Regions from separate parts of the Halobacillus ihumii genome, predicted to be linked through region 3. Evidence: riboswitches for the same ligand, from Rfam matches in the RefSeq annotation. Region 3 holds a riboswitch; each other region holds the start of a gene.

Region 1 (4,066 bases), 2.3 Mb from region 3:
GAACGCGAGCTATTACAAACCGCTTCAAAAGTATCGGAGGTCGTACAAGAGTATGATGATAAGAATTTAATTCAATCGATGGCTGAACTAATTAAGGATCCCTCCAGCCATGTTCTTGTAACCTACGATTCGACTGAATTTATTTCTTCTGATAGTAATTCAAACGATTTGCCTGCAGTAGGGTACGATTGGTTTATGAGTGATCCTGAACTATCCTCAGTCATTAAAGAGAATGAAGATGTGATGAAAGTGGCGGGATTTGCCAAGTCAGATTTGGAGATTATGGTCGTGGGTACCCCACTTTCAAATGGTGAAGGTGCAGTATTTGTCTACCAATCGCTTGATACCATTCAAAAGACGTCTGATCAAACAACTAAAATTGTTTTCCTTGGCGCAGGAATCGCTATAATCTTGACTACAATCTTCGCCTTTTTCTTATCAACAAGAATCACCGCTCCGTTAATTAAAATGCGAGAGGGCGCTTTGGAACTTGCAAGAGGGGAATTCAATACAAAGATTCCGATTTTAACACATGATGAAATCGGAGAACTGGCTATGGCTTTTAATCGTATGGGACGAGAACTTAAGTTTCACATTAATGCTGTTAATCAAGAAAAAGAACAATTGTCCGGTATTTTACGTTCCATGGCGGATGGAGTGCTTACGATTAATAGGCAGGGAGAAATTTTAGTCTCTAACCCGCCCGCTGATCAATTTTATCAGTCCTGGATATACGAAAATGACGGGAACGAACCTGCCCATGGAAAAAGGGAAGTGCCTCAGCCCATGCGAAAACTATTTGATGAGGTTATTGAGACTGAGCAGGAAGTGATGACTGAAATTACTGTGCAAGGACGAACGTGGGTAATGTTAATGACCCCTCTTTATGATCGTACTTATATAAGGGGAGCGGTAGCGGTACTGAGAGACATGACAGAGGAGCGGCGTTTGGATAAATTAAGAAAAGATTTTATTGCAAACGTCTCACATGAACTAAGAACTCCGATTTCAATGTTACAGGGATACAGTGAAGCAATTGTGGATGATGTAGCCGAAACGAAGGAAGATAAAAACGAGCTGGCTAAAATTATTCATGATGAATCACTCCGTATCAGCAGGCTAGTGAATGAATTACTGGATCTCGCTCGAATGGAAGCCGGTCATATGACTCTTTATAAGGATACAGTCGAAGTAATGCCGTTTCTTGAAAAAATTATTCGTAAATTTCAGGGATTGGCAAACGAAAGAGAGATCAACCTTCAGCTTTATTCAAATGACGCGCAAGGAACCATTCATATCGATGCAGATCGCATTGAGCAGGTATTAACGAATTTAATAGATAATGCGATTCGGCATACGAATGATTACGGATCGGTGGATGTAATAGCCGAACGAACATCTGATCAATGGATCGTGAAAGTCACAGATTCAGGATTGGGAATACCTGAAGAAGATCTCCCATTTGTATTTGAACGATTCTATAAAGCAGATAAGTCTAGAAAAAGGGAAAATAGTAAGAAAGGAACGGGTCTGGGACTCGCTATTGCCAAAAACATCATTGAGGCTCATAAAGGGTCGATTCATGTTCATAGTAGAGTGAATGAGGGAACAACTTTCACCTTTACTCTGCCGACAGAACTGGAACAAGAGGAGAAATAGCTTGAAAATACCCTGACCATGCTGTACGATAAAATAGAATTAAATGAGAAAATTAGGTACCCGATATGGTGTAATAGGGAATCTGGTGAAAAGCCAGTACTGTCCTCGCAACTGTAAGTGTTGACGAACAAGGGAAACCACTGCGAATAATCGTGGGAAGGCTCTTTAGTAGAATGATGCACGAGTCAGTAGACCTGCCTGATTTAATATATTGTTTCAAAGCTTCGGGGATTGAGCCTTTGAGATATCCGGTTTAATCTTATGTAGTGTTTTTACATAGCTTTACTGGTATGTCTTAAGCCTGCTCTTCTAATAAAGGAGCAGGCTTTTTTAGTATCATTTGGGTAGACCTGAGTAGTCAACCATCATCATCCCCGATTAGCATTGCAGCAATGTATTTATTAATAGAATGGGGGTTTTGTAATCATGAGAAAGATGTATGCACTAATCACAGCATTAATGGTGACCTTGTTCGTGCTCGCTGGCTGTCAAACTGAAGGTGGAGGAGAAGAGGCCAGCACCAGCCAAGAGGAGAAGCAGGAAGTAACACTTAACATCGAACTATCTAAGAACAAAGGGGAAAAAGTGCTCGCCAATGAAGAAGTAACAGTTGAAGAAGGCACTGTGTTAATGGAAGTGATGAAAAACAACTTTGAGGTGGCAGAGAAAGATGGGTTTATTACGGGACTTGAAGGAATTACTGCCAGCGAAGGAGAGCAAAAGGCCTGGATGTTTACCATAAACGGGGAAACTTCAATGGTTGGAGCAAATAAATACGAGGTAAAACAGGGCGACGAAATTGTCTTTGATTTTCAATCCTGGGAATCATGATTCATGAATACGTATAAATTAACGTTAATTGCAATGCTTGCTTCGATGGCAATTGCAGGACGTCTGGTGATGGCGAACATTCCAAATGTACAGCCTGTTACTGCCATTATTATCATTGCAGGCTTCTGGCTAGGGCCGCTGGCAGCAGTCATTATGGCTTTCTTAACAACATTTCTCTCTAATGTTTTTCTAGGGATGGGGTACTGGACTATATGGCAAATTCTATCCTGGTCTATAATCGGACTGGGAGCAGGTTTAATCGGCAAATACTGGGCGAACATTCCAGTATGGATGCTATCAATATATGGGTTTCTAAGCGGAATTGTCTATGGACTAATTATTTCTTTTACAATGAGAGTTGCAGGACAGCCGTTTTGGGCTTATTATTTAGCAGGATTGCCGATGGACTTAAATCATGCCGCAAGCAACGTAATTTTTATCCTTGTGCTCTCCCCGGTGTTAGGAACATTGTTTTCTCGTTATCAAAAGAAACATTCGCTTACAAGTGTATAAGGATATTTAAAGTTGAGCTGCGATTTTAGCAGCTCTTTTTTATATGAACATTTATGGTTTTCATTTTAAATGATCGGTATTATGATAGGTAGGTGTAACTTTTAATGGTACATAAACGACAATATGAATGAACGGGAGGTTCAAGGTGTGAAACCGTTCTTTGATGAATTTTACGATAAATATCATCGAGATTTATTTCAATTTATTTATTATATGGTAAAAAATCGATCAGCCGCTGAAGATTTAACCCAGGAGGTTTATATAAAAGTGCTTCAATCATATCAATCATTTGATGGCAGGAGCAGTGAAAAAACATGGTTATTTTCGATAGCTAGACATGTGACTATTGATTACTTCCGCAAGCAGGGACGTAAAAGAAAAAAGATTATGGACTTTTTTAACTGGGAAGAAAAAGGTGAATCAATAAAGGATGAGGAAGCCTTGCCGGACGAAGTGGCGGAACTGAATGACAGGATGAGAGAAGTTTACGAAGCATTAGATCAGTGTACGGTAGATCAAAAAAGTGTCATTATCTTAAGGTATATACAGGGGATGACGATACAAGAAACCGCAGCCATTTTGCAGTTTTCGGAGAGTAAGGTTAAAACTACTCAGCATAGAGGAATGCTTGCTTTAAAGAAACGATTAGGTGTAAAGGGGGGTAGTGAGCATGAAGCATAATGATAAACAAGATACACGTATAGAAAAAATGCTGCATGAGCTCCCGCAAATTGATGACACAAAAAGTAAAGATGATTATTATCGCCTGATCACCGCTGACTCTAACCAACAGTCTTCAAGGCGCCCAAGATGGCTGTTTCCTGGTATAGCTTCCGTCATTGCAGTGCTCATTCTGGCCGTAGTAGTGCCTTTTTCATATTATTCCATGAAGGAAGGGGCTGTCGATCATCCGCAATCTGCTGAGCATCAAAATTTGAAGCTGGAAAAGTCGGAAGGTTCCAGCAGCGGAAATGATCTTCCTTTAAAAACCAACCAGCAGTCCTCTGATCAAACTGTTCATGAGTTGAAAAGTATGGTGGTTGAAGAAATTTCCAGTAATATG
Region 2 (4,066 bases), 610 kb from region 3:
AAGCATAACGCCCCATCATCACGGTTTCAAAAACATTATAGGAAAAGAAGCTCTGTTGAATCTGGGGCAGGGTTGCTATTTTCCTGGCCAGCTGTTTACGGCCATAGTGTTCAAGTGGCTGCTGGTCAACCATCACTTCTCCTTTCCACAATGGAAGAATTCCACTCATCAATTTAAATAAGGTTGTTTTTCCACTTCCATTAGGACCAACCACGCCAAAAAACTCACCACGGTTGACTTGAAAGTCGACATCATTAACAATCGGCTGCGCGTCATATCCCCCTGTCATGTTCGTTACCTGAATCATACACTCGCCCCCTTTTTCCTCTGTTGATAAAGAATAAAAGCAAAAATTGGCGCTCCTATAAGAGAAGTAATCACCCCGATTGGCAGCTCAGCAGGGGCAATTATTGTTCGGGATATAAGGTCCGCCAGTATTAAGAAGGTCGCTCCATTAATCAAGGACAACGGAATAAGATGCCGATGGTCCGTACCGAAAAGCCGCCGGCAAATATGAGGGACGACTAGACCAACAAAACCAATGGTTCCAGATACCGCAACTGCTGCCCCCGTTAGGATCGAAGCAGCTAATAATATTAGTGTTTTCCTCTTTTCCGTAGGAACACCAAGCTGTCTGGCCCGTTCTTCCCCTAAGGACATAGCATTTAATTCCTGTCCCTGAGTCAACAGAAGCAACACCCCAACCGCAAAAAAGGGGAACAGTAACCCAACATGATTCCATCCCCGCATCGCAACACTTCCGAGGAGCCAGCCGACAATTTGCCGAAGTTCTTCTCCAGTCAAGGCAATCATGAGTGAAATAACCGAGCCAAGGAAAGAACCCATGACAATCCCTGTCAGTATCAACGTCTCAATAGAAAGCGTGCGATCAAGCATGCGTGCAAAAACAATAACAAAAAGCAGAGTAAGGACTGCCGTACTGATACTGACAATAGGAAGCGTAAAAGCTGAGAAAACCGGGAAAGAAAAGCCTACAAATAACACCAACACCGCCCCAACTGAGGCACCTGAAGATACACCTAGTGTATAAGGGTCCGCTAATGGATTTTGCAGCAGCCCTTGGAAGGATGCTCCAGCTATAGCTAGGGAGGCACCCACTAATCCAGCTAACACGACACGCGGAAGGCGAACATCTACAATAATACTGATGTTTATAGGGTCAATGGTTGATTGATAAGGACTAACCGCTTCTGCTATAGCCCCGATAATGACAGGGAGCGGAATAGGCACACTGCCAACGGCCACGCCGGCCAGCCAAGCGCCTATTAAAATCATAAAACTCCCTATATAAGCCAACGGTTTATTCATCACCGAACGTTTCCGGATAAACGGCTTCGGCTAACCGCTCTACACCCTCTATTAAACGTGGGCCCGCACGTGTAACAATGTCAGAATGAACATCAAATACCTGTTCATTTTTAATAGCCGGTACTTGTTCCCATCCTTCTCGACTGAGAACTTTTTCGACAGGGTTCTTTGTATAATAGCCATAGGTAGTAATGATGACGTCAGGCTGCAAACTAATAATGGCCTCTTCATTCATTTTCACCCAACCTTCTTGGCTGGCAGCAGCATTCTTCGCATTAATCGCCTCAAGCATTTGGTTCATGAATGTGCCCGTTCCAGTCGTATAAATTTCCGGTGCCGGGGATACTTCAACAAAAACACTTTTAGGGTCTTCGATCGTAGATGCTTTTTCCTTAATTTTCTTTAACTTATCCTTCATTCCAGCTACAATGCTGTTCGCTTTCTCCTGCTCATTTACTAATTTACCAATCGATTGAATCGTTTCGTATACGCCCTTAAAATCAGTTGCGTTCTTAACTACATAAACCGGAATCCCTGCATTGCGGATCTGCTTAATGGCTGCTTGTGAATTATGAGCATTGGACCCATGTGCAAGCACGAGGTCAGGCTTTAATGACAAGACTTTCTCCGTGTTAATTTGCATGCCGCCAATCTTGTCAATTTCATTCACCTGCTCGGGATAGTTGTCATGCTTTGACACGCCGACAACCTGTTCACCTGCACCGACGGCAAACGTTATTTCTGTGTTACTGGGAATCAATGAGACAATTCGTTCAGGGTCTTCCTCCAGTACGACCTCATTACCCGCTGAATCCTTTACCGTAAGAGGGTATGCACCTTGGGTTTCTTCTGTATTTGCAGCGTCTTCTTTCTGGCTTTCCTCTGATTGACCAGAGTTCTCATTGCTTGAACAGCCTGCCAGCAAACTGATCGTCATTAGAAGCATGAGTATGTAATTCAATAAACGTTTCAAATTAACCTCTCCCCTGTAATGAATCTATTTTTGAGCATAAAAAAAACACATCTCGCAATGAAGATGTGTACATTCAAGGATTTGCAATTCCACTGAATGGACATATAAGCAGAACTCCTTTTTTACTAAACACCTCCTATCCGCGTAGGTTATTGGTGAGAAAAACAGGTAGGTCTCCTGGCTTATGGTCATGGCTTTCTGCTCCTTCCCATGCTTATGACACAGTGGAATCGTGCAGATTGCTCGCAAGTACAGTGGCGGGACCGCGTTGGATTTGAACCAACTTCCCTTTTAAGTGATGAGTGACATCACGCCTGTTTTCTTCGCCTATTCAATTAACTACTATTCTACTAAAGATTATGAAAAAATGCTTGCATTTTAGAGTTTTTTGTCAAATATTCTCCTGGTAGCGTGTTACTGAATATATCATTTAAAACTTGTCCAAGATTAATAGTATGATCCACTACCTTTCATAGAATAAAAGTTGCACTATTAATAGCCAGGAGGAGTTATGTATGAATTTGAACATGCGTTCGATCAAGGTAATTCTATTGTTTGTCCTGACAGTTACATCTACGCTGGTGATCACCACGCCAGTAAAAGCTGCACAAACAGGCGAAGTTGACACCCAATTGTCCTTAAATGTTCGGGAAGCACCTAGTTTGAATGCTACGGTGATCGGAAGTCTTTTACCAGGGGAACAAGTTGAGTATATTGATCTTGAGAATGGCTGGGGGCAAATCACTTATCAAGGACGTCTAGGTTTTGTAAGCACCGATTTTCTGTCAGAAGGTGCTTGGGAGCGCGTTGAGGAAGAAAAACGAATCGAAGAGAAGCGTGTGAGAAAACCAGACGAGGCCAGGGAGGAAAAACCTTATCAATCTGAGAGACAGGAGATCGAACGCATTATTCTCGATCCTGGTCATGGAGGTAAAGATCCCGGAGCCATCGGAAATTCTCTTCAGGAAAAAGACGTTATTCTAGAAATCGCTAAGCTCGTTGAATTTACACTGCGTGCAAAAGGTTATGATGTTTTAATGACGCGAACAGATGATACCTTTGTTACCCTTGAAGATCGTGTAAAGATGGCCAATACCTGGGAAGGCGACCTTTTTGTCAGTATTCATGCCAACGGATACTATGACTCTAGCGCTAAAGGCATCGAAACCTTTTATAGTGCAGGGAGCTCAGATGCAAGAGATCTTGCAGATTTAGTCCAGGAACACGTTATCTCTGAAACTAATAACCTGAGTCGCGGGGTGTTTAAAGCGGATTATTATGTTTTGCGTCATACTGATATGCCAGCAATTCTTGTAGAAACGGGGTTTGTCTCGAATAAAAAAGACGCGGAATTGTTAAAAAGCGAAGATTACCGCGAGCAAGTGGCAAAAGGCATTGTCAAAGGCATAGAGAAGTATTAGTTTTTTAAGGTAATTGTTGTGCATGGTTTTTTTCTGATTCTTACTATCCTAGTAAGTGGATATATGATCCCCCATATAACATTAAAGGCAGGAACATAAGTAAAAGCAATGATGTCAAAAAACGAACGATAAAAAATGACTTAAAACGCAGATAATTAGCGTAGTTAAAATGCGAAGACTCCTGCGGGAACAGCACGACCCAAAGATCCCACAGGAAAGCGTCCTTTGCTTTCCGAGGAAGCTCGACTTTTTAGAGGATGTTCGGTTAAGTTCGGCACGTCGTGTGCCAACACCGAACGACCCCACGTCCTGTGGGGCCGCGGAAAGCGAAGTATTTTTACGA
Region 3 (4,066 bases):
ACTTTGTACAAGGTTATGAAAGGTTACCGCTACGGTAATTTCGAGAAAGTGATATAACTCCTCTTCACTCGAAACATTTAGTTTTTCCGTATTTATCAGCTTAAAGATCTCCGCATAACGCTCGTTAAATGTATCTTTTGTCAGAAGTTTAGCGAATGTATTTTCAATTTTATAATTCATATTTAAAAAGGCATTTCTAATAAAATCATTTTTACCTTGATCTTGAGAATATTCCAGAGAAACTTGAAAGATTGCAATCATCGTTTCAAATATATCTCCGTCATATTTCTTTAGAAAGCTAATAAAATGCTCGTGCCTCCTCTTTGCATCTTCGTTTAGCAAATAAAAGAAGATATCTTCTTTATCTTCAAAATACTGATAAAAACTCCCTCTTGAAATTTTCGCCGTCTTCACGATATTTGAAATAGATGCATCGTAAATTGAGACTCTTGAAAACTCTTTTTTTGCTGCATCTATCAAGGCTTGCCTTTTTTCTTCGTTTAAATTATGAAATGTTTGTTTGGGCATCATTTCTCCCCCAATCTAATTAAAAAATGACACGGTGTCACTTAAGAACAAGAACTACTATATATGACACTGTGTCACATGTCAATGAATACACCCGACTATTTGAAAAAAGTCTTCAATTCTATCTTCTGTGACCATATAGCTCTCTAAAAGGAAACATATGAAGAAACGCAGCTCTATTAATCTTTTATCAATAAAAGGTTAATAGAGCTGCGTAATTGTTCTAGCTAAATAAAGCACATTAATTTACTTTTTCTCAAATAAAAAGACCCACATGAACGTGAGCGCCTGCTTAAGTTCGACTGGGAAATGGGACACGTCCTCTCCCTCTACTTCCCGTTTGTAGACCCCATGGCCATCAATAAGATTCCATCCTGTTTCTTCAGCCATTTGCCTGAGTTCCCATGGCATCATCGTGTTACATATCACTTCTTCCCCGTAAACCCGCCGATAACTATTCATTCTTGGCTTCGCGGTTGGCCCTAAAATGCCGATGCAGAGTTGACCGCCCTTCTTTAGAACCCGTTTCATTTCCTCAAGACCCTTGTAGGGAATTTCTGTCCATTCCAGACTATTCACAGCCATAATCGCGTCAAAGCTTTCCTTTTCAAAAGGAAGATGAGTGAGGTCTCCTTGTACGAACTGCAGTCTCTCATGTTCAAGACGTGCCTTCGCACGTGTGATCATATCTTGTGAGATATCCAGTCCTGTAACATTATAACCTTCTTGCTCAAGTTTATAGGATCCATAACCGTCTCCACACCCTAGATCGGCTACCTTACTTCCTGCATCCACATGCTCTTGTAAAAAAGGAATAATCGTTTTCCTGCTTCCCTTATCCCACATATTCTTGCTGTTTGCGTTCCAAAACTCTACTCGATCATTCCACTGTTTCTCAGCTTCTTGATGCCAATTAAATGAAGTCATCGTGTTTGCCTCCTTTTGCCTTCCTGCCTCTATACTATTAATTCTACATCTTTTTTTCGATTCCTTTCCAGCAGGGATTTATTCCTAATCCTTGAAAAACTGTTGCAGAGTTCTACGATCTTCGTTATGATAAAAACACAATATAAGCTAAATAATAATTCACCAAACACTATATATAGTATTTGCGTAAAGAAGATGCCACAAGGCTTAATAGGGAATCCGGTGCGAATCCGGAACTGCCCCCGCAACTGTAATCGCTCTCGAAACGGAACAATCCACTGTGCGCTATGCATGGGAAGGGCCGGAGTAGAAATGAGCGTGAGTCAGGAGACCTGTCTTCTTACGCACGGAAGTTTCAACTTCTTCGGGGATTGAGAAGATGAAGCGATGGAATGAAGGGTGTCTCCACTTTCTACTTTTGGACATCCGTCTTCGTTTCATGGTTTCATCCGCTCAATTAAATGAGCGGATTTTTTTATGACTAATTATGCGAAGAGACTTTATGTGATGGGGGCCCCCTTGGATCAGGGTACTCACATCACTTTTTCAAAAGTTGTTTAAAAGGAGTGGTTAGATGACAGCGGTACACACATTGAACTGGCAGACTTGGTTAGCAGAGCAGGTAAAAAAGTTCCCGTCACTGGATATCCAGCGATTGTTGGACAAGCTCCCGAATATGAAGCTTGGTCAAATGGAGCGTCGGGAGCAGGGTAAAGCACTGGTCCTGGAGTGTTTGGCTGAAATTAATGAGAAGGAGCCGTATTGGACGTATTTGGCTGCACGAATTCAGTTAGAGATGATGTATGAAGATTCGGCACGCAATCGTACTCAGAGTAAGCCGTATGCGGGATTACACCATTTAATGGAGTTGTTGAAAGACGAAGGTATTTATAGCGCGGATTTACTTAGCAATTATTCGAAGGAGGAAATCAATACACTTGAGGCGGCCATTGTTCCTGAGCGCGATCATTTGTTTACTTATATTGGGTTAAAGACCCTCGGGGACCGCTATTTGGCAAAGTCAAAGGCTGGTGAAATGTTTGAGCTTCCTCAGGAGCGATTCATGATTATCGCCATGACGTTGATGGCAGAAGAGAATCATTCAAAGCGTATAGAGCGGGTGAAGGAATCATATTGGGCATTGAGTAACCTCTATATGACCGTAGCTACACCAACACTGGCGAATGCTGGCAAGCGTTATGGCCAGCTGAGCTCTTGTTTCATCGATACGGTCGATGATAGTTTACAGTCGATCTACGACACTAACACGGATGTGGCAAATTTGAGTAAACACGGTGGAGGTATCGGTGTTTATTTAGGTAAAATACGCAGTCGCGGCAGTGATATTCGAGGTTTTAAAGGCGTTTCCTCAGGAGTGCTCCCCTGGATGAAGCAGCTTAATAATACAGCTGTCAGTGTAGATCAGCTCGGTCAGCGGCAAGGAGCTGTGGCGGTGTACCTTGATGTGTGGCATAAGGATATTTCCCCCTTTCTCGACAGTCGCTTGAACAATGGAGATGAACGGCAGCGAACGCATGATTTGTTTACGGGAGTTTCCATTCCTGATGTGTTTATGGAAGCTGTTGAAAAACGTGAGGATTGGTACTTGTTTGATCCACATGAAGTTCGTTCCGTGATGGGGTTTTCACTGGAGGATTATTACGATGAAAATCGTGGCAGCGGATCATTTCGTGATCGATATTGGGCTTGCGTTGAGCACCCTGGTTTATCAAAAGAATCAATACCTGCGATTGAGGTTATGAAACGAATGATGATTGGCCAGCTTGAAACAGGCACGCCGTACATGTTTTACCGTGATGAGGTCAATCGGATGAACCCGAATAGCCATAAAGGAATGGTGTACTGCAGCAATTTATGTACTGAAATTTTGCAAAATCAAAGCCCTACTGTCCAGGCGGAGCAGTATATAGAGGACGGGAAAATTATCACTGTCCAAAACCCAGGCGATTTTGTAGTTTGTAACTTATCCAGTGTGAACTTAGGCCGTGCTGTTCCAGCTGGAGTTCTTCCACGACTGATACCAATTCAGGTACGGATGCTCGATAATGTGATCGATCAGAATACGATTCCTGTGAAGCAGGCTCAACTGACAAACCAGTCTTATCGCGGCATTGGTCTTGGAACATTTGGCTGGGCTCACCTGCTTGCCCGTAAAAAGATCGCTTGGGAATCAGAGGAGGCTGTCGATTATACGAAAGAAGTGTATGAGGCTATTGCCTTCTACACCATTCAGGCCAGCAGTGAGCTTGCTCGTGAAAAAGGAAGCTATCCTTATTTTCAAGGATCGGACTGGGAGACAGGTGATTTTTTTATTAAACGGTCGTTTGACCAAGATGCGAGTTGGAACTGGGAGCAGTTACAGCAGGATGTTGCAGAGAATGGCATGCGTAACGGCTACTTAATGGCCGTTGCACCAAACTCCAGTACATCGATTATTGCGGGAAGCACTGCCAGCATCGATCCGATTTTTAAAAAGTTTTATTCCGAGGAAAAAAAAGATTATAAAATTCCTGTAACGGCGCCGGATTTGGATGCGGAAACCTATTGGTACTATAAGTCGGCCTATGATATTGATCAGCATACGAGTATT
Region 4 (4,066 bases), 1.6 Mb from region 3:
ATCATCCAGTGGCTTCAGCACCTCGTACTCAAAGGTTGAAACTGGACTTACTTCCCCTGTTTCTTTTACAACAACTGCCTTAATGGTTGTATCCTGCTCAATTGTAATTGGCTCAGTATACTTAGTACTGCTTGGCGTTGGTTCTGAACCATCTGTTGTATAATGGATAGTCGCATTTGATTGCGCGGTGTACAGTTCCACTGTTTCACCCTCTACTAGGGAACCTGACGCTGGATTCGCCTGCACAGCAAACACTTCGTTGACAATATCCCGTGCATTACGTGGAACAAGTCGATATTCATTAAAGCTGTAATTAACGACACCAGCAATTTGCTCATATGTTTTTCCAACTTCTAGAGCATTTTCATCGTTAGGTGTAATCGTAAATGTTCCTGCTGAATCCTGTACGGTGAAATCTCCGTAACTATTTTTGGATAGAACCTCTACCCCATTAACTTGAACAAATTCACCCTCAATTGTTTCACCTTCATTTTGGGAAAATTGTTGAGAAGTTACGTTCTGGGGAGAAGGGACGCCAACTTCTTCTGTGACGACTTCTACATTCGCTGACGAAGCAAGAATCTGCTGCATCCCATAATAATCAGAGAACTCGCCTGTGGCGGTCACTTCATCGCCTGCCTCAGCTGATAAACCGGGAGCACGAACGATAATGCCTCCTGTTTCATCCTGAATGTACAGATTTGTTTGACCACCAGTTTCAAAAGCAACTGTCGCAATTCCTTTTACCTTAACGGTTGCTCCTGGTTCGCTTGTCCGCGCATCCTTAATTGATTGCAGCTCTACTTCAGGAACATCCGGCATTTGATAGCTTCCTAGATACTCCGTCGTATCCTTGGCATAGCTATCCCATTCTCCTGCTGTTTCAAAAGGGTCATCTGTATTTTTGTTCCCAGCAGTAATTGACTCCTTACGAACAAGTGTGACGTCATCAGCATACGATTCTTCGCTGCCAATTTGACCGATAGAATCAACCACCATGCCGTCTTTCTTTAGGACAACGGGATCATTTCCATTAAAATTAATCGCAGAATTGTTAGTGGCATCCGCACTTGTTAAAATCTCTTGATTTGCCCGGCTATTAGCTGCCACGAAAACTTCACCGCTTGGAAGTGTACCAGACAATTCGAAAGTACCCGTCGGCTCCAGTGACCCGTTTGCATACATTTCGATCGTGTAGGCAGACAAATTTATTGAACTGCCCGTTCCGTTATAGATTTCTATCGCTTTATTATAACTGCTTCCCTCTATGTATTCTGAGAAAAATAGGTCATCTGCTGATTCCGCTGCATGACTTTGAGGAACCGCACTTGCAAATGGACTTAACGCTAATACAGCTGCCAGACCAGTAACAACCGTCTTTTTAATACTCATTTCATTCCTCCTAAATAAGTTATAAAAATCTATCAATCTTTCCCAAGTATAAAAGATAATCCGCCTACACATTGACCTTTTTTCTGTAAAAATTACAAATTGCGCCAAAAGACACAGCACAAGACGTCTGACCACTAGAACCATCCAGCCTATTTATATCCATTATCTGGATGACCTGAGGTGGAACTATATTCCAGCCAAAAATATTATCTGTTCTTTCTAGTGGCTTATCAATCAGATTAATGGCATTTCACTTAATTGCCCCGTAAAATAAATGTGTGAAAAATTAACTATGAGGTGATAAACATGAAAATAGAAATTTGGTCGGACTTTGTTTGTCCGTTTTGTTATATTGGAAAGCGTCGACTTGAAGAGGCTCTTTCACAAATAGCTGAAGGTGAACAGACAGAGATCGTCTATAAGAGCTTTGAACTTGACCCGCAAGCGGAGAAAAACACAGGAATGTCTAATGCCGAGAAATTAGCTGCCAAGTATGGGAAGAGCGTGGAAGAAGCCAAGCAGATGAATAAAAACATGGAACAGCAAGCGACCAGCGTAGGGTTGAAATACAATCTGGACACAACAGTTCCTACTAATACATTCGACGCCCACCGTGTAGCTAAATTTGCAGAGAGCAAGGGACTTGGTAAGGAAGCGACAGAACGGTTCTTCCAAGCTGTTCTCACCGATTCAGAAGATGTTGGTGATCACGATACACTAATCAAACTTGCACAAGACATAGGACTTGACCAGACTGATGTCAGTGATGTACTTTCAAGTGAACAATTTGGTGAGGTGGTTCGTGCGGAGGAAGCAGAAGCAAGGGAAATCGGCGTTCAAGGCGTACCTTTTTTCGTCGTTAACAGAAAGTATGCTATTTCTGGAGCTCAGCCTACCGAAGTTTTTGTACAAAGCTTACAGAAAGTAATGGAGGAAGAAAAGCAATCGCCTGCTTTTCAAAGCTTAACTGATGACAAACAGGGAGAAGCCTGCACAGATGAAAGCTGCGACGTCCCGCCGAAAAACGACAACTAATCCCAATTAATTCCACCTCAGGTCATCCAGATTCTGGATGACCTGAGGTGGAATTAATTGGGATTATCGTAAGCTGGCGCGGTTGCGGCGATACTCTTTTCTCGAGGGTGCTGTTTGATGTAACCTTATTTCTTCTTTTGTTTCAGGGATTACTTGTGGAACCGGTGTTGGTTTTCCTTCTGAATCTACAGCAACCATCGTTAAGAATGATTCAGTTGTCACCATCTTCTCCCCCTTTAATAAGTCATCAGCAAACACCTTTACATAAACTTCCATTGATGACCTTCCCGCTGACGTAACAAACGCTTCCAAGGTCAGCGCATCGCCTACCTTAGCCGAAGATAGGAAATCCACTGAGTCAATCGATGCCGTAACAACCACACAATTAGAGTGTTTCATAGCGGTTAAGGCTGCAATTTCATCGATATATGCAAGTACTTTCCCTCCAAAAATCGTATCCAGATGGTTGGTATCTGGAGGCAGAACCAAACGTGTTTGTGTCATTTTCGAAGCATTTACCGGTAAAGCATTTTCCATTTCCTTTCCTCCTTGCAGGTCTCTTACATAGCTGTTAAGCGTTTTTGCAAAAAAGCCAACTCACAAAAAACGCAATAAAAAAACACCTTCCTAAAGAAGATGTGACTTGATTATGAGCAGTTATAAGGGATCAGCAAGAAAAAATAGATACCTCATCACGTAACACCCTCCTATCTCCCGTAGGATTAACATGTTCTTCTTTATGGCAGGTCTCCTGGCTCAGAATCAACAGCCTTTTCTCCTTCCCATTTCGAGTCAGAAACAGTGAAATTCGCAAAATGCCTCCTCTATACAGTGGCGGGACCGCGTTGGAATTGCACCAATCTTCCCTTTTCAGCTTCAATCATGAAGCCACCATAAAGCCTATTAAATTTTGTTTGAGGATACTTGTCCTCCTCTTCACTATCGGCGAGAGCCAGCCAGTTGTCAATAAGAATGGATCAACCTTAAAATATTCACACTAAAACACCTGAGTTCACTGAACTATTTATTTTAACTTTTTGTTCTACAAAAAATTCAGACGTATATAATAAATTGCTGACTGTGACTTCATCGATTTTGTCAGAAAGGAGTGTACAAATGCTAAAAAAAGCAGGAATCTTTCTGCTAGTAGTTATTCTCCTATCACCATTACAAGTTTATGCAGGTTCATTTGGAAAAGGAGACCCCTCCGGAACGCCTGGGCAGTGGTACGTCGGTCTCACTCCCACTGATGTTGATTCTTCCAAGTCGCCTGTTGTGTTTGTTCATGGCTTAAATAGTTCCTCTCACACCTGGTGGAAAGAAAATGATATGTATCAAACGGCTTATAATCATGGCTTTGAAACGGCATTTGTAGATTTGTATCCTACTAAAAATATGTGGGACAACGGAAAGTTATTAGCTGAAAAACTAAAACAAATTTACGAGTACTTTGGCGAAGAATTGGTACTCGTAGCACATAGTAAAGGTGGCATCGATACACAGTCCGCCCTTGTACATTACCAGGCCTCCCCTTACGTTGACCGTTTGATTACCCTCTCTACCCCTCATCATGGTTCACAGCTTGCCGATCTTGCCTATAGCAGTTGGGCCGGGTGGTTGGCTGACATAATTGGAAGTA

The links. A riboswitch is a leader RNA that binds a small molecule or an ion and turns the genes downstream of it on or off. The one in region 3 is predicted to bind cobalamin.
Region 1: another riboswitch for cobalamin. It lies ahead of G6R08_RS00845 (DUF4430 domain-containing protein); the one in region 3 lies ahead of G6R08_RS12460 (ribonucleoside-diphosphate reductase subunit alpha).
Region 2: another riboswitch for cobalamin. It lies ahead of G6R08_RS09420 (ABC transporter substrate-binding protein); the one in region 3 lies ahead of G6R08_RS12460 (ribonucleoside-diphosphate reductase subunit alpha).
Region 4: another riboswitch for cobalamin. It lies ahead of G6R08_RS04870 (acyl-CoA thioesterase); the one in region 3 lies ahead of G6R08_RS12460 (ribonucleoside-diphosphate reductase subunit alpha).

Annotation. Positions count from the first base shown of each region.
Region 1 covers NZ_CACVAO010000001.1:153,004-157,069, reverse strand. Annotated here, with positions in the region: gene G6R08_RS00850 (ATP-binding protein) at 1-1,659, shown strand, start outside; cobalamin riboswitch at 1,697-1,875, shown strand; gene G6R08_RS00845 (DUF4430 domain-containing protein) at 2,086-2,490, shown strand; gene G6R08_RS00840 (ECF transporter S component) at 2,494-3,003, shown strand; gene sigX (RNA polymerase sigma factor SigX) at 3,151-3,684, shown strand; gene G6R08_RS00830 (GerMN domain-containing protein) at 3,674-4,066, shown strand, end outside.
Region 2 covers NZ_CACVAO010000001.1:1,886,306-1,890,371, forward strand. Annotated here, with positions in the region: gene G6R08_RS09410 (adenosylcobinamide amidohydrolase) at 1-307, opposite strand, end outside; gene G6R08_RS09415 (FecCD family ABC transporter permease) at 304-1,329, opposite strand; gene G6R08_RS09420 (ABC transporter substrate-binding protein) at 1,322-2,302, opposite strand; cobalamin riboswitch at 2,453-2,635, opposite strand; gene G6R08_RS09425 (N-acetylmuramoyl-L-alanine amidase family protein) at 2,818-3,723, shown strand.
Region 3 covers NZ_CACVAO010000001.1:2,497,121-2,501,186, reverse strand. Annotated here, with positions in the region: gene G6R08_RS12470 (TetR/AcrR family transcriptional regulator) at 1-531, opposite strand, end outside; gene G6R08_RS12465 (class I SAM-dependent methyltransferase) at 775-1,455, opposite strand; cobalamin riboswitch at 1,632-1,808, shown strand; gene G6R08_RS12460 (ribonucleoside-diphosphate reductase subunit alpha) at 2,030-4,066, shown strand, end outside.
Region 4 covers NZ_CACVAO010000001.1:927,809-931,874, forward strand. Annotated here, with positions in the region: gene G6R08_RS04860 (chitobiase/beta-hexosaminidase C-terminal domain-containing protein) at 1-1,392, opposite strand, end outside; gene G6R08_RS04865 (DsbA family oxidoreductase) at 1,699-2,427, shown strand; gene G6R08_RS04870 (acyl-CoA thioesterase) at 2,491-2,964, opposite strand; cobalamin riboswitch at 3,152-3,338, opposite strand; gene G6R08_RS04875 (esterase/lipase family protein) at 3,544-4,066, shown strand, end outside.